Regions from separate parts of the Moorella sp. E306M genome, predicted to be linked through region 2. Evidence: riboswitches for the same ligand, from Rfam matches in the RefSeq annotation. Region 2 holds a riboswitch; each other region holds the start of a gene.
The links. Region 2 has a riboswitch for cobalamin ahead of FLZ89_RS12255 (S-layer homology domain-containing protein). Riboswitches for the same ligand answer to the same signal wherever they lie in the genome.
Positions count from the first base shown of each region.

Region 1: linked by a shared signal. The riboswitch ahead of cobK (precorrin-6A reductase) and the one ahead of FLZ89_RS12255 (S-layer homology domain-containing protein) in region 2 are both predicted to bind cobalamin.
Region 3: linked by a shared signal. The riboswitch ahead of cobU (bifunctional adenosylcobinamide kinase/adenosylcobinamide-phosphate guanylyltransferase) and the one ahead of FLZ89_RS12255 (S-layer homology domain-containing protein) in region 2 are both predicted to bind cobalamin.
Region 4: linked by a shared signal. The riboswitch ahead of FLZ89_RS09895 (ribonucleoside triphosphate reductase) and the one ahead of FLZ89_RS12255 (S-layer homology domain-containing protein) in region 2 are both predicted to bind cobalamin.

Region 1 is NZ_BJKO01000001.1:2,583,870-2,588,863, reverse strand. Features, by position in the region: gene cbiQ (cobalt ECF transporter T component CbiQ) at 1-504, opposite strand, end outside; gene FLZ89_RS13360 (energy-coupling factor ABC transporter substrate-binding protein) at 505-792, opposite strand; gene FLZ89_RS13355 (energy-coupling factor ABC transporter permease) at 857-1,612, opposite strand; gene cobK (precorrin-6A reductase) at 1,641-2,432, opposite strand; cobalamin riboswitch at 2,784-2,984, opposite strand; gene FLZ89_RS13345 (5'-deoxyadenosine deaminase) at 3,042-4,367, opposite strand; gene FLZ89_RS13340 (xanthine dehydrogenase family protein molybdopterin-binding subunit) at 4,364-4,994, opposite strand, start outside.
Region 2 is NZ_BJKO01000001.1:2,377,199-2,382,192, reverse strand. Features, by position in the region: gene FLZ89_RS12255 (S-layer homology domain-containing protein) at 1-3,259, opposite strand, end outside; cobalamin riboswitch at 3,639-3,805, opposite strand; gene FLZ89_RS12250 (ATP-binding protein) at 3,925-4,821, opposite strand; gene FLZ89_RS12245 (ATP-binding protein) at 4,799-4,994, opposite strand, start outside.
Region 3 is NZ_BJKO01000001.1:2,910,198-2,915,191, forward strand. Features, by position in the region: gene cbiE (precorrin-6y C5,15-methyltransferase (decarboxylating) subunit CbiE) at 1-595, opposite strand, end outside; gene cbiD (cobalt-precorrin-5B (C(1))-methyltransferase CbiD) at 585-1,682, opposite strand; gene cobU (bifunctional adenosylcobinamide kinase/adenosylcobinamide-phosphate guanylyltransferase) at 1,701-2,315, opposite strand; cobalamin riboswitch at 2,395-2,568, opposite strand; gene FLZ89_RS15090 (translation initiation factor 2) at 2,598-2,864, opposite strand; gene FLZ89_RS15095 (PHP domain-containing protein) at 2,912-3,772, opposite strand; gene FLZ89_RS15100 (TIGR00282 family metallophosphoesterase) at 3,781-4,566, opposite strand; gene FLZ89_RS15105 (hypothetical protein) at 4,615-4,994, opposite strand, start outside.
Region 4 is NZ_BJKO01000001.1:1,919,544-1,924,537, reverse strand. Features, by position in the region: gene FLZ89_RS09900 (anaerobic ribonucleoside-triphosphate reductase activating protein) at 1-342, opposite strand, end outside; gene FLZ89_RS09895 (ribonucleoside triphosphate reductase) at 358-2,475, opposite strand; cobalamin riboswitch at 2,582-2,833, opposite strand; gene FLZ89_RS09890 (MerR family transcriptional regulator) at 2,954-3,337, opposite strand; gene FLZ89_RS09885 (MerR family transcriptional regulator) at 3,575-3,889, shown strand; gene FLZ89_RS09880 ((Fe-S)-binding protein) at 3,968-4,994, shown strand, end outside.

The DNA.
Region 1 (4,994 bases), 210 kb from region 2:
CGCCAGCAGGACAAAGATAAAGCGGTAGGTCAGGCTGATTAAATCCACCAGAAGGGCCGGGAAGCGCAATTGTCTGAGAACGGTAAGGATATCGACCATGGGTGTTGTTAGGGACAGAAAATAAAGGCAGGCAGCGGCCCCCAGGGACTTGAGAAAAATTTTGCCGGCCAGGTGCATGCCGGCTGGGGTAACACCAAAGGTCCACCCCAGGATGGTCACGCCCTTAAGACCGGTCTGAGGCTGGCCGGTAATGGTGAGGGCGATCATGATCACCCCTGCTAGTAAAAAAGAAAAGGGCACTAGCATAAGCTGCAGGTAAAAACGGGCCGGGATGCCGGCGAATCCAATGGTAGCTCCGGCCATCAGGGCAATAATAATGGCAGGAATTGAAGGCCGGGGCGCCACCAGGGCGATCAGGAGGGTTACCAGGGCAAAGGCTATTTTTTCGCCCGGATGGACGTTCTTCAACCGGTTACTATAGGCATACTGATCAATGCTGAACATTTACTGTTGCTCCCGCTGTTTCTTTCCTTTGCTGTAACCCAGAAAGTAGCAAACAATGCCGCTGCCGATGGCGGCCTGGGCGGCAAAGAGGAAGGATTCCACTTCCCCGCTGGGGGGTTCCCACACAGGTTTAAACCAGGGTTCATAATCAGGCCGGATCTGGGTAATAGTATCTTCCGCCTGGTCGTCAGCACCAGCAAATTCAGCGCTGCGGTGAAGGAAAAAGGGTGCCGCTGCCAGGAGAATAACGATCAAGAGTAAAAAGATATTTTTCTGGGCGGTACTCATTACTTGTACACCTCCATGAACTGGATGTCAGTTACAATAGTTAATAAGTCCGTTTTAACCCTTTTTACCGGATATGCTGCTGGTTGCGGCCTCCCACCACCAAGGCCTTATTATCATCTAAAATAGACAGCTCTAGCAATTCGTTTTTATTATAAGTGGCCAGCAAGTTAAAGACGATGACAGTTAAGATACCTTCGCTAATGGCCAGGGGTATCTGGGTAACGGCAAAAATGCCCATGAATTTCAGCATGGACGCCAGCACCCCGCCGGGCTGGGCCGGGAAGGCCAGGGCCAGCTGCAGGGAAGTGGTGATATAGGTCATCAGGTCCCCCAGGGTGGCGGCCAGGAAGACGGCTACGGGCATTGAGCCATTGAGCCTCCGTACCAGGCGGTAAAGGCCGTAGGACACAAAGGGTCCGACGACGGCCATGGAAAAGGTGTTGGCACCCAGGGTGCTCAAGCCGCCGTGGGCCAGCAGGAGGGCCTGGAAGAGGAGGACAATACCTCCCAGGATGCTCATGGCAGAGGGGCCAAAGAGGATGGCGCCCAGTCCCACGCCGGTGGGATGGGAACAGCTACCGGTTACTGACGGGATTTTCAAGGCCGACAGGACAAAGGCATAGGCGCCTGCCAGGCCCAGGAGCATTTTCAGCCCGGGGTTGCTTTTAACGGTCTGCTGGATGGACCGCAGGCCCCAGAACCAGAAGGGTAGGACGACGACAAACCAGAAGGCGGCCCAGTTGAAGGGCAGGAAGCCCTCGGCGATGTGCATGGCATAGGCCGGCTGGGGCAGGACGGCCATGGCCAGCACGATATACATACCCAGTATGGTTATACGGCGGAACACGCTATATACCTCCCTCTGGAATTGAACTTGGAAATGCCGTTGCTATTTTTTTCAACAGGGCGATGGCTTCGGCAACTGTGTAAACTGGATAAAGGTACTGGATGGAAGGCCGCTTGATTACTACTACCGGGATCTTCAGCGCCAGGGCGGCGGCAATTTTGGACCCGGTACCGCCGGCCGGACCGGCGTCCCGGGTGACGATAACACCGGCCCTATAGGCTTTAAACATGGCTTTATTTATTTCTTTGGAAAAAGGCCCTTGCATGGCGATAATGTCGCGGGGTGTCAAGCCAAGGTCCTGGCATTTTTTAATTACCCGGTGCTCCGGTAATACCCTGACCACAATGCGTTTACCTTTAAGCAGGGGGTTTTTGACGAACACTTCCAGGTTATTGGTACCGGTAGTTAAAAAGATAGTCTCCCCCAGCCCGGCGGCAGTACGGGCGGCTTCTTCCCAGGTTGCCACCTGGTAAATGAGGCGGTCGTCCGGCAACTTTGTTTCTGGTCGTAAAAAACGCAGGTAAGGTAAGCAGTGTTGCCGGCACCAGGCTTCCAGGGTCCTGGATAGCTGGTTGGGGTAAGGAAGGGTGGCGTCTATTACTGCTTCCAACGCCCGGCCAACCTTCAGGGCGGCTAGATTACTTTCCGTTAAGGGATCTGTTAAAATTAACGTCGCCCCATCCTGCCGGGCCAGCTGTTCGCCATAGGTGCTGTCAGTCCAGGTGGCAACCTCGTAGCCTTCCTGCCGCAGGTTACGGATTAACTGCCTTCCCTCGCCGGTACTCCCTACCACTAAAATCAAAACGCGCCGTCCTCCCTGTAGAAACTAAAAATCCCCGGCTGTTTTGCCGGGGAAACCGGTGGCGCCGCTAAAACAGGCATGCCTAACTAAACCACCTCCCCGGGTTGAGACCCTGGTGGCCTCAGAACAGGCTAGCCTGTTGGCCTGGCATCATCGGTTGCGGCAAGTTCCCGCTTCCAGGCGGTGATTTGCCCAACCTCTCCCCTGCCGGCGGCTGAATTTAAGCCCGGTCTTCTCGAGACCGCGCACCCATACTGTATGCAATTTAAAACCCTCTGCTCCTACACAAGCAGAGGGTATGCTTGCCATGGTTTTGGCCAACCACCCCCTATCCGGCGTAGGGGTAAAGGTTTCCAGGCAACCGGTATCCTGACTCGGGATCACTGCTCCGGCACCGCCTTCCCAGGTATTACCCAGTGGCTTGATGGTGCCTCGCTCCCCCTCACAGTGGCGGGACCGTGTCAGATTTGCACTGACTTCCCGTATTTGCCTAGAACATATTCACTTTAATGTTATTCTAGCATAACCTGGATATGATGTCCAGGGGTTTTAACGTAGCTTGGTAAGTCCTTATTCCTGATGATTTTTTGCCAGGAGTTGTTATGCCAGCCCGGCTCGCCGGGCGACACGCAGGATGGCTTCACTGGCCTTTTTCCGGACTTCACCGGCATCAATGGTCTTCAATTGCCTTTCCTCCATGACAATTTTGCCGTCGACCATGGTCAGGGTGACATCCGAGCCTCTGGCCTGGTAGACCAGCTGGGTGTAGACGTCGACGCCGTCCTGCGGCTGGGTATGGAGGCCTGCCAGGGAAACCAAGGCCAGGTCGGCTTTCTTCCCTACTTCCAGGCTGCCGATTTCCTTTTCCATGCCCACGGCCCGGGCCCCGCCCAGGGTGGCCATTTCAAAGACCACAGGCGCCGGCATAGCGGTGGGCCCATGGAGGGGTTTCTGGATCAACGCTGCCAGCCGCATTTCCATAAAGGCGTCCAGGTTGTTATTGCACGGCGCGCCGTCGGCGGCCAGGGAAATCACAGTACCCCGGCTCAGGAGATCCGGTACCGGGCAGATACCGGAAGCCATCTTTAAGTTAGACGAAGGACAGTGGACCACTTTCGTACCGGTGCGGGCCAGGATATCCTTCTCCTCTTCACTGAGCCAGATACAGTGGACCAGGATGAGGTCGGGACCGGTGAGGCCGAGATCGTCAAGGTAAATGACGTTGCGCCGGTTGTGGAGTTTTTCCACCAGGGCGCATTCACCCCGGTTTTCTGAAGCATGGGTGTGGATTTTAACGCCGTAATGGCGGGCGAGGTCCCGGACTTCTAATAATAATTCTTCGGTGCAAGAGACGACAAAACGGGGCGTAAAGGCGTACTGGATGCGGCCATTGGCGTGGCCGTGCCACTTCTCCAGCAGGTCGACGCTTTCTTTAAGGGAGGCCGCCGTTGTTTCTTTAAGGCTGTCCGGAACGTCCTCGCCAAAGTCCATCATTACTTTGCCGGTAATGGCCCGGATGCCGCTTTTGGCAATAGCTTCAATGGCCGCATCGGTATGATGGACGGTCTCCATGTCGACGATGGTGGTGGTTCCGCTTAAGAAAAGTTCACCGATGCCCAGCAGGGCGGAGTAATAAAGGGACTCGGGGTCGTGGGCACCTTCCAGGGGCCAGATGCGCAGGCGCAGCCAGTCCAGGAGTTCCAGGTCGTCGGCGCGACCGCGGAAGAGGGACTGGCAGAGGTGAATATGGGGCTGGATGAGGCCGGGGATGACCAGCTGGCCCGTGGCGTCGATAATCCGGTCGGCAGTGGCCGGTGTATTGCCGATGGCGGCGATGTGGTCGTCTTCAATATAGATATCCCCCTGGAAAACTTCCCTCCGGGGGTTCATGGTAACCAGGGTACCGTTCTTGATTAAAATACTCATTTCTTCTCTCCTTCTTTTTCCCGCAGGGCGGCCAGGATTTTCTCCGGTGTAACCGGCAATTCAGTAATGCGAACTCCCACGGCATTGTAAATAGCATTGATAATGGCCGGTACGGTGGGGATGGTAGCGGGTTCACCAACTCCTTTGGCGCCGTAGGGGCCGGTGGGCTCATGGGTTTCCACAATCAGGGGCTGAATCTCGGGTATATCCAGGGCAGTAGGAATGAGATAGGTAGAAAAGGAATTATTAACGATCCGGCCCTGCTGCAGGTGAACCTTTTCCAGTAGGGCCATACCCAGGCCCTGGGCGACACCGCCTTCAATCTGGCCCTCTACCCCGAGGCGGTTTACGGCCCGGCCCACGTCATGGGCGGCTATGAGCTTTAAAACCCGCACTTCCCCTGTTTCCGTATCCACTTCCACCTCTGCAATCTGGGTACCGAAGGCGTAAGGCCAGTATGGTGCCCCCTGGCCGGTCTCCCGGTCAACGGCCGTGGTATGGGTGACGAAGGTTCCCTGCCCCACCAGGCGGTAGCCAGCCAGGCGGGCCCGGGCGGCTGCCTCGGGGTAGGATATTTGTTTCTTGGGGTAACCCTTGACGTAAATTATTCCCTCCCTGGCTGCCAGG
Region 2 (4,994 bases):
CCCAGGCAAACGAATTATTAGTTACATCCTCAAAAGATTTCCTGGCTTCCTTTGCAAACACGGCATAGTCGGAGAAGTGGTTTATCCGGGCCAAGATTAAGCCTTTAGACATGTCGACCACGGCCGGTATAGCTACCCACTGGCCTTTTGTCTTATCGTACCAGGCCAGGGCCAGGTTTTCCGGTTTGGCCAGGGGCGGCAAGGCAATTTTTAAGTTTAAGGTCACCGGTATGTTGAAGGTAGTTCCGTCGGGTCCAAAATTGTAAATTGCCGATATTTGCTGGTAGCCTGCCGGCGGAGGAGCCTGGGCGGCATTACCCCCGTTATTTCCAGCGCTCGCAACAACAGTATTCTTCTTAATGGTAATCTCTAAATCGTTTTGTAATGCCTCGGCTGGTATGGACAGGGCTATTTCTTCTTTAGCATCAGTTATGATTGCTCCCGCTGAAGCGGTGACCTTCTGGGCCAGATCAATTTGGTTTTGGGCCAGTTCTTTTCTCAGGGCGGCAATTTCAGCACGGCTCATGGCTTTTTCGCCGCCAGTGACTACCACGGCTTTTTTAACTTCGCTTAAAGGAGCGATCTGGAAGGTACCCTCTGTTAATTCCAGCAACTGGTTAATTTTCGCTAATGCATCCACGGCAACTTGGGGGGCCTGTAGGGCTACTGGGAGTTTTTTATTTTGCTCCTTTAGATCGGCCGGTACAGACATAGCCGTCGAGGCAGATGTGCTGCTTTTTACCAGACTTTCCCACACTGGTCCCGAAGAGCTCCAGTCCGTACTGTACCACCAGATGATCTGGTCGCCCTCCTGGATCGCTTTCTGGGAAGCGCCCACTATGGGTACGCTGCCGTTGACTTTGTACATCCACCCGTTCATACCACTGTTGGCCTGGCCGGCGATGCTTTTAACAAAGCCGTTATCGTCGACGTAGGAAAGACCGGTGGCGTCCAGGGCTCCCAGGGCCGTCAGGCCCCACCTGCCGTTTTTGCTCACCATGACCGAGCCGGGCCCATAAAGGAGCTCGCCGTTCATGCCTACTACGGCAATGTCGACGATGCAGTAATCACGATCCGGAGTGGATGAGGTGGGTAAGGTAATATTGAGAATGGCCGTCGCCGTCAGGCCGTTATAAATAGCCTTTACCACCGTCTGGCCGGTATTGAGGGCAGTGACCAGGCCGTAGTCGCTGTCAGAAACACTAGCGATGCTGGTATCGCCCACCGACCAGACGGCCTCGTTGGTCACGTCGCTCCTCGTGCCGTCAAAATAAGCCAGTACGGCCTTAAACTGCTGCTTGCCGTTGAGATTGAGGCTGGCAGCAGCAGGTTGAACAAGAAGGCCCAGGGAAGTTCTGGGGTCGATTGTTCCAGCCAGGATAAGATAAGTATAAAGGGCCTCGCTGGCGTCCAAAACATTTCTATATGCACCAAAGCTACCATCATCGTTCAAGGCTTTGAGCATCATGTAGGATACCGGCGATAACCCCGTAGGGCTTCGCCAGCTCAAAAGATCATGTCCCAGCCTTTTCAGGGTAATAATCACTTCGGTGGTATCTACTACCGGATCTTCGGCCCAAGACTCGGTGCGATAATACACGCTGCCGTCAGGCTGCAGCCACTTCTTTAAATAGGCCAGGCCCTTATCGATGGCGCTCTGGATTTGCGGGTCATTTTGTTGATAACCTGGCAGATAAGTCAAGGCCCGGATCGCCTGGGCGGTAGACATAAAGTCGGGGTAAAAAGTGTTACCCACCGCCTCTCCCCAGGCGCCATAAGTGGCCTCGGCCACGCTTTGCTTGCCCAGGATGTAATCGTGGGCATAAACATCATTGATTAAGGTTATCTGGCCCGCTTCCCCCAGAGCAATATAGGCCCACATGTCGCTGTAAACGCTGTTGTCAAAACCGTTAGGAGAATGCCGTTCCTTTAAAAGATTTGCCAGCTTATTTACCCGTACTGTATCACCCCATCTATTTAAGGCCAACAAGCATTGGGCTATAGTTTTCGTTCTTGATCTTTTCACCCATGGAGAACTGCTGCCGGCATAATCATTATACGTTTTACCTAAAGATTTTAAGGCAATCAGGGTTTCGGCCGTAGAAAAGGTACTATCCCACTGGGCCGGGATAGCGCCAGTGTCTACGTCCTGGATATCTTTAAGGTAAGCCAGGCCCTCCTGGATGGTTTTATAAACGTCGCTACCTTCTACCTTCGCCCCGTCAAAGTAGCTGAGGGCCGTAAGCACCTGGGCCGTTAAATCCGGTTCCTCCGCGGTATAACCGCTCCATGCCGCTCCGGCTGGCTGCCCCCAGGCGTTTTTATGTTCATGTTTAAACCCATTAAGGTAGTTCAAGGCATACACCTGGTCAATGACACTAAGCCTGCCTGCTTTGCCAAGGGCGGTTAAAACTGTAACATCGTCATAAATGCTGTTGCCAAAATAAATCGTTCCATTAGTAGTCTTTTGTTTAGCAATAATGGCGTCGGCTAGCATATTAATGTAACTTGAAGTCGGATCTACGGCATAAAGGGCGGTTAATTCTTTCGCCAGATAGACGGCATCCAGTACGGAGGGATTGCTGGCAGCAGCCTCGGCAGAGGCAATAACGACATTTTTCAAAGATTTACCATTATAGACCCACCCGCCTCCAGAAAGGTCTTCACCGGCGTTGACCAGAGCTTCTACGCAGCGATAATCAAAGTTCCAACCGTTGACCTCATAAGTTAAACTGCCATTCTGGTAACGATTTTTAAAATAAGAAACTGCCTTGCTAATGCTGTCCTGGACCTGGTTATAAACAGGATCATTAACCGGCAAATCAGGTTTTACCAGCGCCAGGGCCTGCAGCGGTGCCTTGGTGCCATAATCATTGGCCAAAGGGCCAAAGCTACCGTCGGCATTCTGGGTCGCCATAATGTAAGTAATTAAACTATTATTATTGCCAAGTAAGTCGGCCAGTTTTTCGATGCTGCTTTTTAACGTTTCCTCATTCTTGGTCCATTTTACTTTATCTTCTAGATTTTCTCCCGCCAGGGTAAGTATGTAGGCCGTGTAGCCGTCAATCTTCTCCCCGGCCTGGTAGCGGTCGTTAATAAATTTTATGGCTTTGGCGGCCAGTTCTTGGGCAGTATAGGCAACGGCCTGATCCGCGGCCATAGCCTTGTCCGGGACAACAAAAGGTACAAGAAAGCTGAAAAGAAGGCAAACCGTTGTTGCCAGGGATATAAAACGCCTGTTGAACCTCTTATAGGACATTCCTGCCACCTTGCCTTTCATAAAATTTAGCCAGAGAATCAAAAGGGTCTTAACGGGTGTCACACCTTTACGACGTGCTCCAGACCCAGCACCTGTCTGCTTGCAAAAATGAAAAAGACGGCCTCATGCTAACACCTCCCTGCAATACTCCCCGGGTGGGTTAGAATAGGCCGTCCATCTACCGTTCCCGGCGCATCGTGAACATCCAGTTGTTGTCCCTTGTTGGAAGCTCCTTGCCGGGCCGGCTGGCAGCATTTAAGCCGGCCCCTCGGGGCCAGGCGCCTACCCTGATAAAATTAAAACCCCTGCTCCAAAGAAATCAGGGGTTATGCCGTTTCCCCATCCTGCGTAGGGAGCACCAGCTACTTCGGCAAGCACCAGGTCTCCTGGCTCGGGTTCACCGTTCCCCCACGCCTTCCCAGCCCGCACTCAGCCTAAAGAAGTTAACCCGTTACAAAAACGTACTGAGTAGCGGTCCAGTGGCCTGATGCGGGGTCACTCCCCCTTACAGTGGCGCGACCGCGCCGGATTTGCACCGGCTTCCCTTGATGCCTGCACCGTTATTCATTTTTCTTTATATAACCATTCTACAGATACTACCAGAATCCTCCCGGCAAGAACTTTTTTATTTGCCCCATATTTATTTGCCCCATAAAGTCCTCTTACTACTTTCCTATCCTTGCCAATTGTACCATCAAGCTATCCCACATGGCTTTGACGGCATTTGCTGCCGCCCCGTGGGAACAGGCCGTAAGCGGCACGGCATTTACCAAGGCCCTGGCCACGTCGGCATCAAAAGGTATTTTACCGGCTATGGTAAGGCCCTGCTCATAACAATAAGCTTCAATCTCCCGGCTTTTCTCAGGGGCCAGGTCATATTTGTTAATACAAACGGCCACCGGTACTTTAAAGTGGCCGGCCAGCTTCACCACCCGTTCCAGGTCGTGCCAGCCGGCTACCGTCGGTTCCGTCACCACCAGGGCCAGGGTTACCCCGCTCAGGGAGGATATGACCGGGCAGCCGATGCCGGGCGGGCCGTCGGTAATGATCAGCCGGGCCTTATTTTCCTCCGCCAGCCGCCGCGCTTCCTGGCGTACCTTCGTCACCAGCTTGCCGGAATTGTCCTCGGCCAGGCCTAGCTGGGCATGTACAAGAGGGCCGTGAGGTGTTTCTGAAATATACCAGTACCCGGCTAGGTTGGGTTTCATGGTAATGGCCCCTGCCGGGCACGTCAAGGTGCAGACCCCGCAGCCTTCACATGATAGAGAATCCACCTGAAAAACGGAGCCCCTTGACCCGTTATCTGCCTTCGTGATAGCGCCAAACCGGCAAACTTCGATACAGCGGCCGCACCCGGTGCAACGCCCGGCATCAGTAACCGCTTTGTTGGAGCCGTAAAATTCATTGACGCTCTCCACCTCCGGCCGCAGGAGCAGGTGCAGGTCGGCAGCGTCAACGTCACAGTCGGCCAGGACTTTATCCTCCGCCAGGGCTGCCAGGGCAGCAACGATAGAAGTTTTACCGGTACCGCCCTTACCGCTAATTACCAGCAGCTCTTGCATGTTGTGACACCAGCCTCTCTATCTCCTGCCAGAGGCCGACAAAAGGCGGTACCCAGTCGGGATAATCTTCCACCAGGCATCTCCCTCTGGCATAGGTGGCAGCATATCTTTTGTCAAAGGGGATTTTCAGAAGGACCGGAATCTTTTCCTGGCGGCAATAACGCTCCACCCGC
Region 3 (4,994 bases), 530 kb from region 2:
CCAGTTCGGCTGCCGTCAGCCAGGCCGTCTGCTCCTGGTTGCTGCCCAGGTCGATCCCCACCCACAGCTTGATACCGGCCAGGCCGTGGTCGGACAGGTATTTACCTATAACTGCCGGGGTGTTGGCCCCGCCGGTGAGTATAGCCAGCCTCGCTTGCCCGGCCGCCAGCCGGGGCAGGTACGGTTCCAGAACCTCCAGGGAGCGTCCGTGGCAGCTTAAGAAAACGGCATCTTCCCAGCCCTGCCCCAGGCGGGCAAAAGCCAGCTGAACGGAACTGATGCCGGGGATAACGTTGATTTTTTCGCCGGGAAACTGGCGCTTGAGCCACGCGAGGAGGCTGTAAAAGCCGGGATCCCCGGATACCAGGATAGCCGTAGGGCGGCCGCGTATCTGCAACAGGCAGGAGCGTAACCCCTCCAGGTCGCCCGTGATAACCCTTTTCTCGCGTTCTAAATCTTGAAAAAGGTTCAAAGCCCGGGGGCCGCCGATAAGGACTTCGGCCGCCGCCGCTGCCCGCCGGGCCGCCGGCGTTATGTATTCCGGGCTGCCTGGTCCAACCCCGATGACGGTCAGCCACCGGCCATCAGCTCCCATGGCCCCACGCCTCCAGTATCTGCCGGGCCACCGCATCCCGGCCCATAATTTCTCCCTGCAGGTTGAGCAAAACCGTACCTACGGTGAGCTCACCACGGACAAAGTCCTCGGCCCGCCGGCTGGCCCGGGCCGCCAGGGTGTCCCAGAACTCTCGCCCCAGACCGTGGCTATGGATAATTTCCTGGGCAGCTTCCACTGTAGTTACCTCTAAAAGCTGCCGCACGGCTTCCGGGGATGCCCCCCGCGCCGCGGCCCAGGCGGCCAGGATTTCCTGGCGGGCGTCGGCCAGGCGGCTGTGGGTATAAAAGATGCCTCCCACCACCTTGATGAGCTTGCCGCCGTGCCCCCACAGGAGCACCCGCTTCACCCCCCGCCCGGCGCAGGCCTCCAACATGTAGCCGATAAAGTTGCTGGTCAGAACAATGGCCGCAGCCGGCAGGTGATAGCGTTCTTCGGCCTGGCGCTGCCCCAGGCGGCCGGGGGTCAGGATGAGGGTCTCCCAGCCGGCAGCCAGGGCGACGTCTATTTGCGGTATCAGGGAAGTACGGTAGGCCTCTTCGGACATGGGTTCGACAAAACCGGTAGTGCCCAGGATCGAAAGGCCGCCCTCAATCCCCAGGCGGGGGTTGAGGGTCCGCCGGGCCAGCTCTTCCCCCCCGGGGATGCTGATTTCCAGCTCCAGGCCCTGGCCGGGCGGGGTTACATCGGCAACTGCCGCGGCGATCATTTGCCGGGGAACGGGATTAATGGCCGGTTCCCCCGGCGGTATAGCCAGGCCGGGACGGGTTACTGTCCCGACGCCGGGTCCGCCGCGCAAAGTCAACCCCCGGCCGGATTGCCGGGCGCGGACGTGGATGGCAGCCCCGTGGGTAACGTCAGGGTCATCGCCGGCGTCTTTGACCACCACGGCCTCGGCCCAGCCCGGACCCTGGTGCACGGTAACCGGCAGGGTTACCTTTTCCCCCCGCGGCAGGGTAAGGGTAACCTCCCGCACCAGTTGTTTCTGCCATAAAGCTATGGCCGCCGCCCTCGCCGCAGCAGCCGCACAGGTACCTGTGGTATAACCCCGCCGTAACTCCCTCTGCAACGATTTCTCCTCCAGTTTTTATTGTATTTTCGGAGAAGTTCCTCCCAACAACCTTTCTTCATTAGCCTTATTATCCTTTAAAACCAGGGGCAGGCCGGCCACCACCAGGTAGACCTGGTCGGCCCGGCGAGCAATCTCCTGGTTGGCCAGGCCCAGCAGGTCCCGGAAAACCCGGCCCAGGGGATAGGGAGGAATGAGCCCCATTCCCGCTTCTTCAGTAACAATAATTACCCGCGCCGGTACCTGCCGGGCTACGGCCGCCAGTTCCCTCACTTTGACCATGATGGCTTCTACAGCCGCCGTACTTTTTTCCCAGCTGTCTCCTGCTCCAGCCGCCTCCTGGCTCAAAAGGTTGCTGAGCCACATGCCCAGGCTGTCCAGGAGGATGGTACCGGCACGCCGCCCTTCCCGGGCCACGGCTTCCGTGACGGCCAGGGGAGCTTCCACCGTCAGCCATGCAGCCGGTCGTCGGCGCCGGTGCATGTCCACCCGGGCCGCCATTTCGGCATCGTCCACGGTCGCCGTGGCCAGGTAGACTACTTTTTCGCCTCCGGCAGCAGCCAGTTCTTCAGCCAGGCGGCTTTTGCCACTCCTGGCCCCCCCGGTTACCATGATTAACGACCCGTACCCCATAGAATGGCCTCCTAAAATAAAAACTCCAGCCCCCACGAAGCAGCTGGAGTCACATCACCTAACTTTAGGCCCCTTAACGCGAGGGTGAAATGAACAGGCAGGTTTCCTGGCTCCGGCTCCTTGCCTGGCTTCGCCTTCCCGGTATAATACCAGTGGCCTTGAAGCAGGCTCCCCGGTTACAGTGGCGCGACCGCTCAGGATTTACACCTGATTCCCTTTTAACCTTTCAGGCACCTGTTCCCTATTAAGTTAATTATAGTATAAATCGCTCCCTCCTATCAGTCAAGCCCTGGGTAACGATATGCCCTGCAACTTATTTGTGATCATAGCCAGCTCTTTATTCTTTTCCCAGATAGCCCGGGCATAGCGCCGGTTGCGGAGCTGGAGCTTTTCCTTTTCCTGGCGCAGGCGATTTACCATCTCCCACTTTTCGGCTTCACTTTTTTCTATCAGGCGTAGCAAGACACGCCGGCTGACCCGTAATTGTTCTACCTTACTTTCCAGCTCCTGGATACGCCGGTAAAGGCCAGCTGCCTCATTGCCAGCCAACGGCCCCACCCCCTCATTATTAGTTTGCTAAAGTATATGCCTGGAAATCAAACCTTAGTCGCTTGAGCTTTAATCTTTTCCGCTCGCCTCTGTAATTGCTCCAGTTCCGCTGTGCCCACCCGGCAGGTCCCCAGGTCGGCATGGCTGTTGTCAACCATGCCGTGGAAATCTGACCCGCCGGTTACCACCAGGTCATACCGGGAGGCAAATTCCAGGTAACGCCTGGTGGCAGCGGCATCGTGGAGAGGATAATAGGCTTCGATACCCTGTAAGCCGCCATCAACAAGGGCCGGAAGAAGGGCATCAGCCGGGCTTAAGCCCGGGTGGGCCAGGACCGGCACTCCGCCAGCCTTTAATATTACCTCCACCGCCCGGCCAGGTTCAACTTTTTCCCGCGGGACATAAGCAGGCCGGCCCCGTGCCAGCAGGGTTTTGAAGGCCGCCTCCACAGAGGGGGCATATCCCTTACGGACCAGAACGGCTGCGATATGGGGACGGCCCACGGCCTCGCCCCTGAGTTCCTGCTCGACCTCGCTCATGCTGATATCATAACCCAGCTCTTGTAATCTGGCGACCATCCGGGCCGTGCGCCGGTAACGCGCCTGGCGCATAGTTTCCAGGAAGGCCAGCAAATTTTCCTTTTGCCAATCAAGGTAATAACCCAGAATATGAATTTCTTTATCTTCCCACTCGGTGCTCAGCTCGACCCCAGGAATGACCGTCACGCCGTAACTGCTGCCGGCAGCCAGGGCTTCTGCCAGGCCGGCTACCGTATCATGATCGGTGACACCAAGGGTCGTTAAACCTTTGGCCTTTGCCAGCCTGATTAGTTCTGGGGGTGAAAGCAGACCGTCGGAACTCGTAGTATGGGTATGTAAATCAGCTAGCTGCATAGATATCTTGTCCAATGGTTAATTTACGCCGTGCCGTAGTGCTGCAACCTCTGGATAGCCATTGCCCGGCCGGTAGCGGGATCAATATCTACCAGCACGGCTTCCAGCTGAATAATGCCACCGGCGACTTCAAACCGCACCGGCAGCTGGGTAAGAAATTTTTTAACGACAAGTTCTGTTTTTACCCCCAGGACCGAATCCCTGGGGCCGGTCATGCCTACATCGGTGATATAGGCCGTCCCCTGGGGCAGGACGCGGGCATCGGCCGTCTGGATATGGGTATGGGTCCCGATGACCGCACTTACCAGTCCGTCAAGGTACCAGCCCAGGGCAACCTTTTCTGAAGTTGCTTCAGCATGGAAGTCTACTAAAATGATCTTAGTTATCTCCCCGATCTCTTCTGCCAGGCGGCGTCCTAGGCGAAAAGGACACTCCAGGGATGATAGAAACACCCGCCCCGATAAATTAATAATTCCTACCTGCAGGTCTTCCTTGACCTTTACCAGGGTATAGCCCCTGCCAGGAGTACCAGGAGGATAATTGGCCGGCCGGACAATGCGCTCATCCTCCTCCAGGAGGGCCAGCGCTTCTCGCTTATCCCAGACATGGTTGCCCATGGTTAAAATATCAATGCCGGCGGCAAAAAGTTCACCGGCAATAGCCGGCGTAATACCATTACCACCGGCAGCATTTTCGCCGTTTGCTACTACAAGGGCCGGCCGGTATTCCTGGAGCAGAGGTGGCAGGAGTTCCCGGATCGCTTTACGGCCCGGCCGTCCCACTACATCGCCAATCATTAGAACCCGCAAAAACAAGGCTCCCCTCGAATTACCTTAAAATTATTATTCGCGCCGGTTCTATTTATTAAACACCATGACCCGACCTTCTTCCCGGAAGGCAATTAGCTGGCGCTCCGGGACGGTACCCCTAACACTTTCCAGCATACGGTCAATTAACTCTTCCTGGAGCAAAAGTTCTTCTTCCATGATATTATCATTGTTCTCCGCAACCAGGCTGGACCCAAATTCCTCCCGCACCAGGGCAATAATGAGGTCAATTTCATCCCGGGAAAGGGTGGTTACATCCCGTTGTACCTCCAGGGCTGTCAGCTGGTCATAAGGTGTATATTTAAGGTTAATGACCCTTGCTTCCCGGTCTTCCAGGTAGTTATATACTTCCAGGGATTTACGGAATTTCTTTTCAAACTGCTGGATAGCCTCCCCGGCCAGGGGTTGGG
Region 4 (4,994 bases), 460 kb from region 2:
TGAACCGTTGGTATCCAGTTTGACTTTAAAACCGTGGGATTTCAGTGACCGGATAAATTCCTCCAGGCCCGGCGCCAGGGTTGGCTCACCCCCGGTTATACAAACGGCCTGCACCCAGGAGCGGCGCCGAAGCAACAGGTTTAAAACCTCCGCCGGGCTGACTTCCGGCAAAGTAGCAGGGCGCAGCACCAGGTCGGCATTGTGGCACCAAGGGCAGCGGAAATTGCACCCGCCCAAAAAGACGGTAGTGCAAACCTCGCCGGGGAAGTCCACCAGGCTCGTTTGCTGGATGCCTCTAATGGCGATAGGGATCATTTCCTTAAAACAGGCAATGGCCGTCATATTATCCAGCCTTTCCTAAACTGCCGCCTGGCGTGTTTGTTCGTCGTCGCAGGAGACAGGACGGAAGCCACGCCGCTCCCGGAACTCCTCCTGCTTGCCTTTATTCCAGTTCTTCACCGGCCGGTAATAGCCGACGATCCGGCTCCAGACCTCCGTTTCCCGGCCGCAGGCCGGGCATGTCCACTGCTCGCCGGAAAGATACCCGTGCTCGGGGCAGATGCTGAAGGTAGGAGTAATGGTGAAATACGGCAGGCGGAAATTATCCATCACCGTCTGCAGAAAACGCCGGCAGGTTGCTGTATCTGTCACCCTTTCCCCCAGGTAGGCGTGAAAGACCGTACCTCCGGTATATTTTAGCTGCAGCTCGTCCTGGTGCTCCAGGGCGGTAAACACGTCGTCGGTGTAGCCGACCGGCAGATGGGTGGAATTGGTATAATACGGCTCCTCTGTTCCGGAAGTGAAGATGTCGGGATAATTGCGTTTGTCCAGCCGCGCCAGACGGTAGGACGTCCCCTCCGCCGGCGTGGCTTCCAGGTTGAAGAGCTGGCCGGTTTCTACCTGGTAGGTGGCCAGGACAGAACGCATGAAGTCCAGGATTTCTAAAGCCAGACCCCTTCCCTCGCGGGTATTAATACCTTTCCCTATAAAATTCAGGAGGGCCTCGTGCATGCCCACGATACCGATGGTGTTAAAATGGTTCTCCCAGTACCTGCCGAAGCGTTCTTTAACCTGCCGCAAATAGAACCGGGAGTAAGGATAAAGCCCTTGCTCAGTAAATTTTTCCAGGATATTGCGTTTGAGAAGCAAGCTCTCTTTGGCCAGGTCCATCTTCGCTTTGAGGCCGGTGAAAAATTCTTCCTTCGTTTTAGAAAGATAACCCAGTCGGGGCAAATTTATGGTGACTACACCTATCGACCCGGTGAGGGGGTTGGCCCCAAAGAGACCGCCGCCGCGTTTCTTGAGTTCCCGGTTATCCAGACGCAGGCGACAGCACATACTCCGCACGTCTTCGGGCTTTAAATCGGAATTGATAAAATTGGCGAAGTAGGGGATGCCGTATTTGGCCGTCATGGCCAGGATTTTTTCTACCACCGGGCTTTCCCAGGGAAAATCCGGTGTGATATTGTAGGTAGGTATGGGGAAGGTAAAAATGCGGCCCCGGGCGTCTCCCTCCATCATCACCTCGCAGAAGGCCGTATTCAGCCAGTCCATCTCCTGCTGGAAGTCGCCGTAACATTCTTTCCTGCGCTCGCCGCCGATAATCACCGGCTCGTTAGCTAAAATCTGCGGCACAACCACATCCATGGTCAGGTTGACAAAGGGCGTCTGGAATCCCACCCTGGTGGGTACATTGAGGTTAAAGATGAATTCCTGCAGGGCCTGCTTGACTTCCCGGTAGTCCAGGCCGTCGTAACGGATAAAAGGGGCGAGGTAAGTATCGAAGTTGGAAAAGGCCTGGGCACCGGCAGCTTCTCCCTGCAAAGTATAAAAGAAATTGGCTATCTGCCCCAGGGCCGTCCGGAAATGCCTGGGCGGCGCGCTTTCTACCTTCTGCCCCACGCCGGCAAAGCCGCTTTCCAGTAAATCGGCCAGGTCCCAGCCACAGCAATAGGGCGCCAACAACCCCAGGTCGTGGATATGGATATCGCCCCTTTCATGGGCCTCGCGGATAGCCGGCGGGTAGACCTTTTCCAGCCAATACCTGGAACTGACGGCGGCGATGATATGGTTGTTGAGGCCCTGGAGGGAATAATTCATGTTGCTGTTCTCATTAATCCGCCAGTCCTGGCCGTCCAGGTAGCCCTGGACCATTTCCTGCACGTTGACCAGAAGGTGGCGGAAATCCCGCCATTCCGCATGTTGTTGCCGGTAAAGGATATAAGCCTTGGCCGTCCGGGCATGGCCATTCTCAATCAATACTTTTTCCACCAGGTCCTGCACGTCTTCGACGGTAGGCAGCCTGTCGGCAAATTTTTCCGCCAGAAGGGCCGTCACCTGGTTGGCCAGCTGGCTGGCCTGGCGGCGGTCCTGGCCCCCGACAGCCTGGGCCGCTTTGTAAATAGCATTGATTATCCTCTCCTCGTCAAAGTCCACTACCCGGCCGTCGCGCTTGATGATCTTCTTGGGTATCATGATAAAATTTAAATCTCCTTTCGCCTGCCTGAATGAAAAACCCCAACCACGCCTGCGTAGCTGGGGTAAATCCTCCCTTACCTCACCTTCACCATGGCCGTGGTTTAACGGTGAAATCTCACGGGCAGGTCTCCTGGCTCGGGTTCAACGCTCCCTGCTGCCTTCCCAGTCCAGCACTCAGCTCCTTTAGATGCACTACTCCGGGTACTTCTTAATACTATAAGAAATTAACCCGTAGCTGTAAATATCTTGCTGAGTGCTGGACCAGTGGCTCCTTTAGCAGGTACTCCCCCTCACAGTGGCGGCACCGCGCCGGACTTGCACCGGCTTCCCTGGCACCCGCGAGAATCCTTTTCTGGTAATGTTCAACACAGTAATCTTCGACAAAGATGAGGCAAAATCCTGCCGCTATATAACCTTCTCATCCCCCGGTTAAGCACTGTTTTTATTCACCTGGGGCTATTTTTCCTTGCTGGAATTACTTTGTTTCCTGTTTTCTATGGGGGCAGGTATTACAAAGGGAGGGATCGTCAAAGGAGATCTGGCAGTAAGTCCCTTCCTCCTTCCAGCATGGCTTGGCGCACCCTATGCGTTCAGTCTTCCGGGAGCAGGCCGGGCAGTCCTCGTATAACCAGCAAGGATAGAAGGCCAGGTAGTGTTTGATGGAGTTTAAATTGAAGCCTTTATCGATGAGCTTTTGAATGAAGCGCAGCCGTTTCAAGTCATTATTTGAGTAAAGGCGCCGCCCGTTCTTGCGTGCGGGCTGGATGAGTTTATGTCTTTCCCAGACCCGCAGGGTGCCCGGCTGTATGCCCAGTAAATCGGCGACCACGCTGATGGTATATAACATTTGTTCAGGCATTAAAAGCCGCCTCGCTTAACAATCAGTTTATAAATTATTGGCAGTTTTATTTTACGTTAACTTATCATCCCAGATCAAGTATCGCTTTTCTCCTATCTGAAAACATAATTTTGCTATATCTAAATAACTTTGTTGTAAGATTTTTTATAAGTTTATTGACATGGGTTTGTTCAACAAATATGATATAAGTAAGATCAATAGTAAGCGGGGCGAAGAAGGCCGGTGTATCCCATCGGTATGGTTATCCAGGTCTTAGATATTTCTCCCCACCGCCTGCGTCGCTGGGAACGAAAGGGACTGGTTGTTCCCATGAGGAAAAACGGCCGGCGCTGCTATTCGGAACTGGACTTACAACGGTTAATGTTTATTAAACGCCTCCTTGATGGCAAACATTGCCGGCTCGCAAACCTCCCTAATTACCTCGCCTTTTACCCCTGCTGGCAGGATGGCAAATGCATAAGCACCCCTTTAGAAGAGCCAAAGGAAGGGGCGCGTCCCTGCTGGCAAAAGAAAAACTGGTATTGTGGCTACCAGTTCCACCGGAAAGTATAGTCAGGGTTACAAGGCAAGGAAATATCCGTTTTTTAACTTCTAGCACCATTCATTAAATTTTATCCAGGAGTGTTGTTTATGTCCATTTTGCTGGCTACAGAAGCGCCTGGCCTTGCAAAAATCTCCCGGGCCATGGGCGGAGCCAGCCTGCAGACCTGCCTGGCCTGCGGCGTGTGCACCGGCGGCTGCCCTACCGGCGACATCGGCGCCCCCGTAGACCCCCGTAAAATGGTGCGCCTGCTCCTTTTGGGGATGGAAGACCGGCTCCTGGCGTCAGATATGATCTGGCTCTGCACCATGTGCGGCCGCTGTACAGTCTACTGCCCGGTGGGCGTGAATATGGGCGACCTGGTCCGGGCCATGCGGTCGGAACTGGCGGCAGAAGGCCGCGTCCCCGTAAACCTGCAGAAAGTGGTAGACCTGGCTCTAGAGTCTGGCAATAATATGGGGATCAGCCAGGAGGATTACCTCGACACCCTGGACTGGATGCAGGAAGAGCTCCAGGCGGAGTTCGGCAGTGAGGCGGAAATACCCGTTGATAAGAAGGACGCCAGGATATTGTACGTTATCAACCCGCGGGAAGCGAAGTTCTTCCCCCTCTCCATTCTAGCGGCGGCCAAAGTGTTCCATGCCGCCGGCGAAAGCTGGACCCTTTCCAGCCGCTACTGGGACGCGACCAACTACGCCCTTTTCTCCGGGGACGACAAAGCCGGCGCTATCCTGGTGCAACGCCTGGCCGATGAGGTGGAGCGCCTGGGCTGCCAGGAGTTGATCATGACCGAGTGCGGCCATGCCTTCCGCGCCATTCGCTGGGGGCCGGAGCAGTGGCTGGGGTACAAACTCCCCTTCAGCGTGCGCAGTATCGTCCAGCTCATGGCCGAATACCTGCAAGACGGCCGCATCCGCCTTGACCCCTCCCGCAACAGCGAACCGGTAACCTATCACGATCCCTGCAATCTAGGCCGCAAGGAGGGCATTTTTGAAGAACCGCGGCAGATACTCCGGGCGGCGGTAGCAGATTTCCGGGAGATGACACCCAACCGTGAGAATAACTACTGCTGCGGCGGCGGTGGCGGCCTGCTCTCTTTGAGCGAGTTTGGCCAGG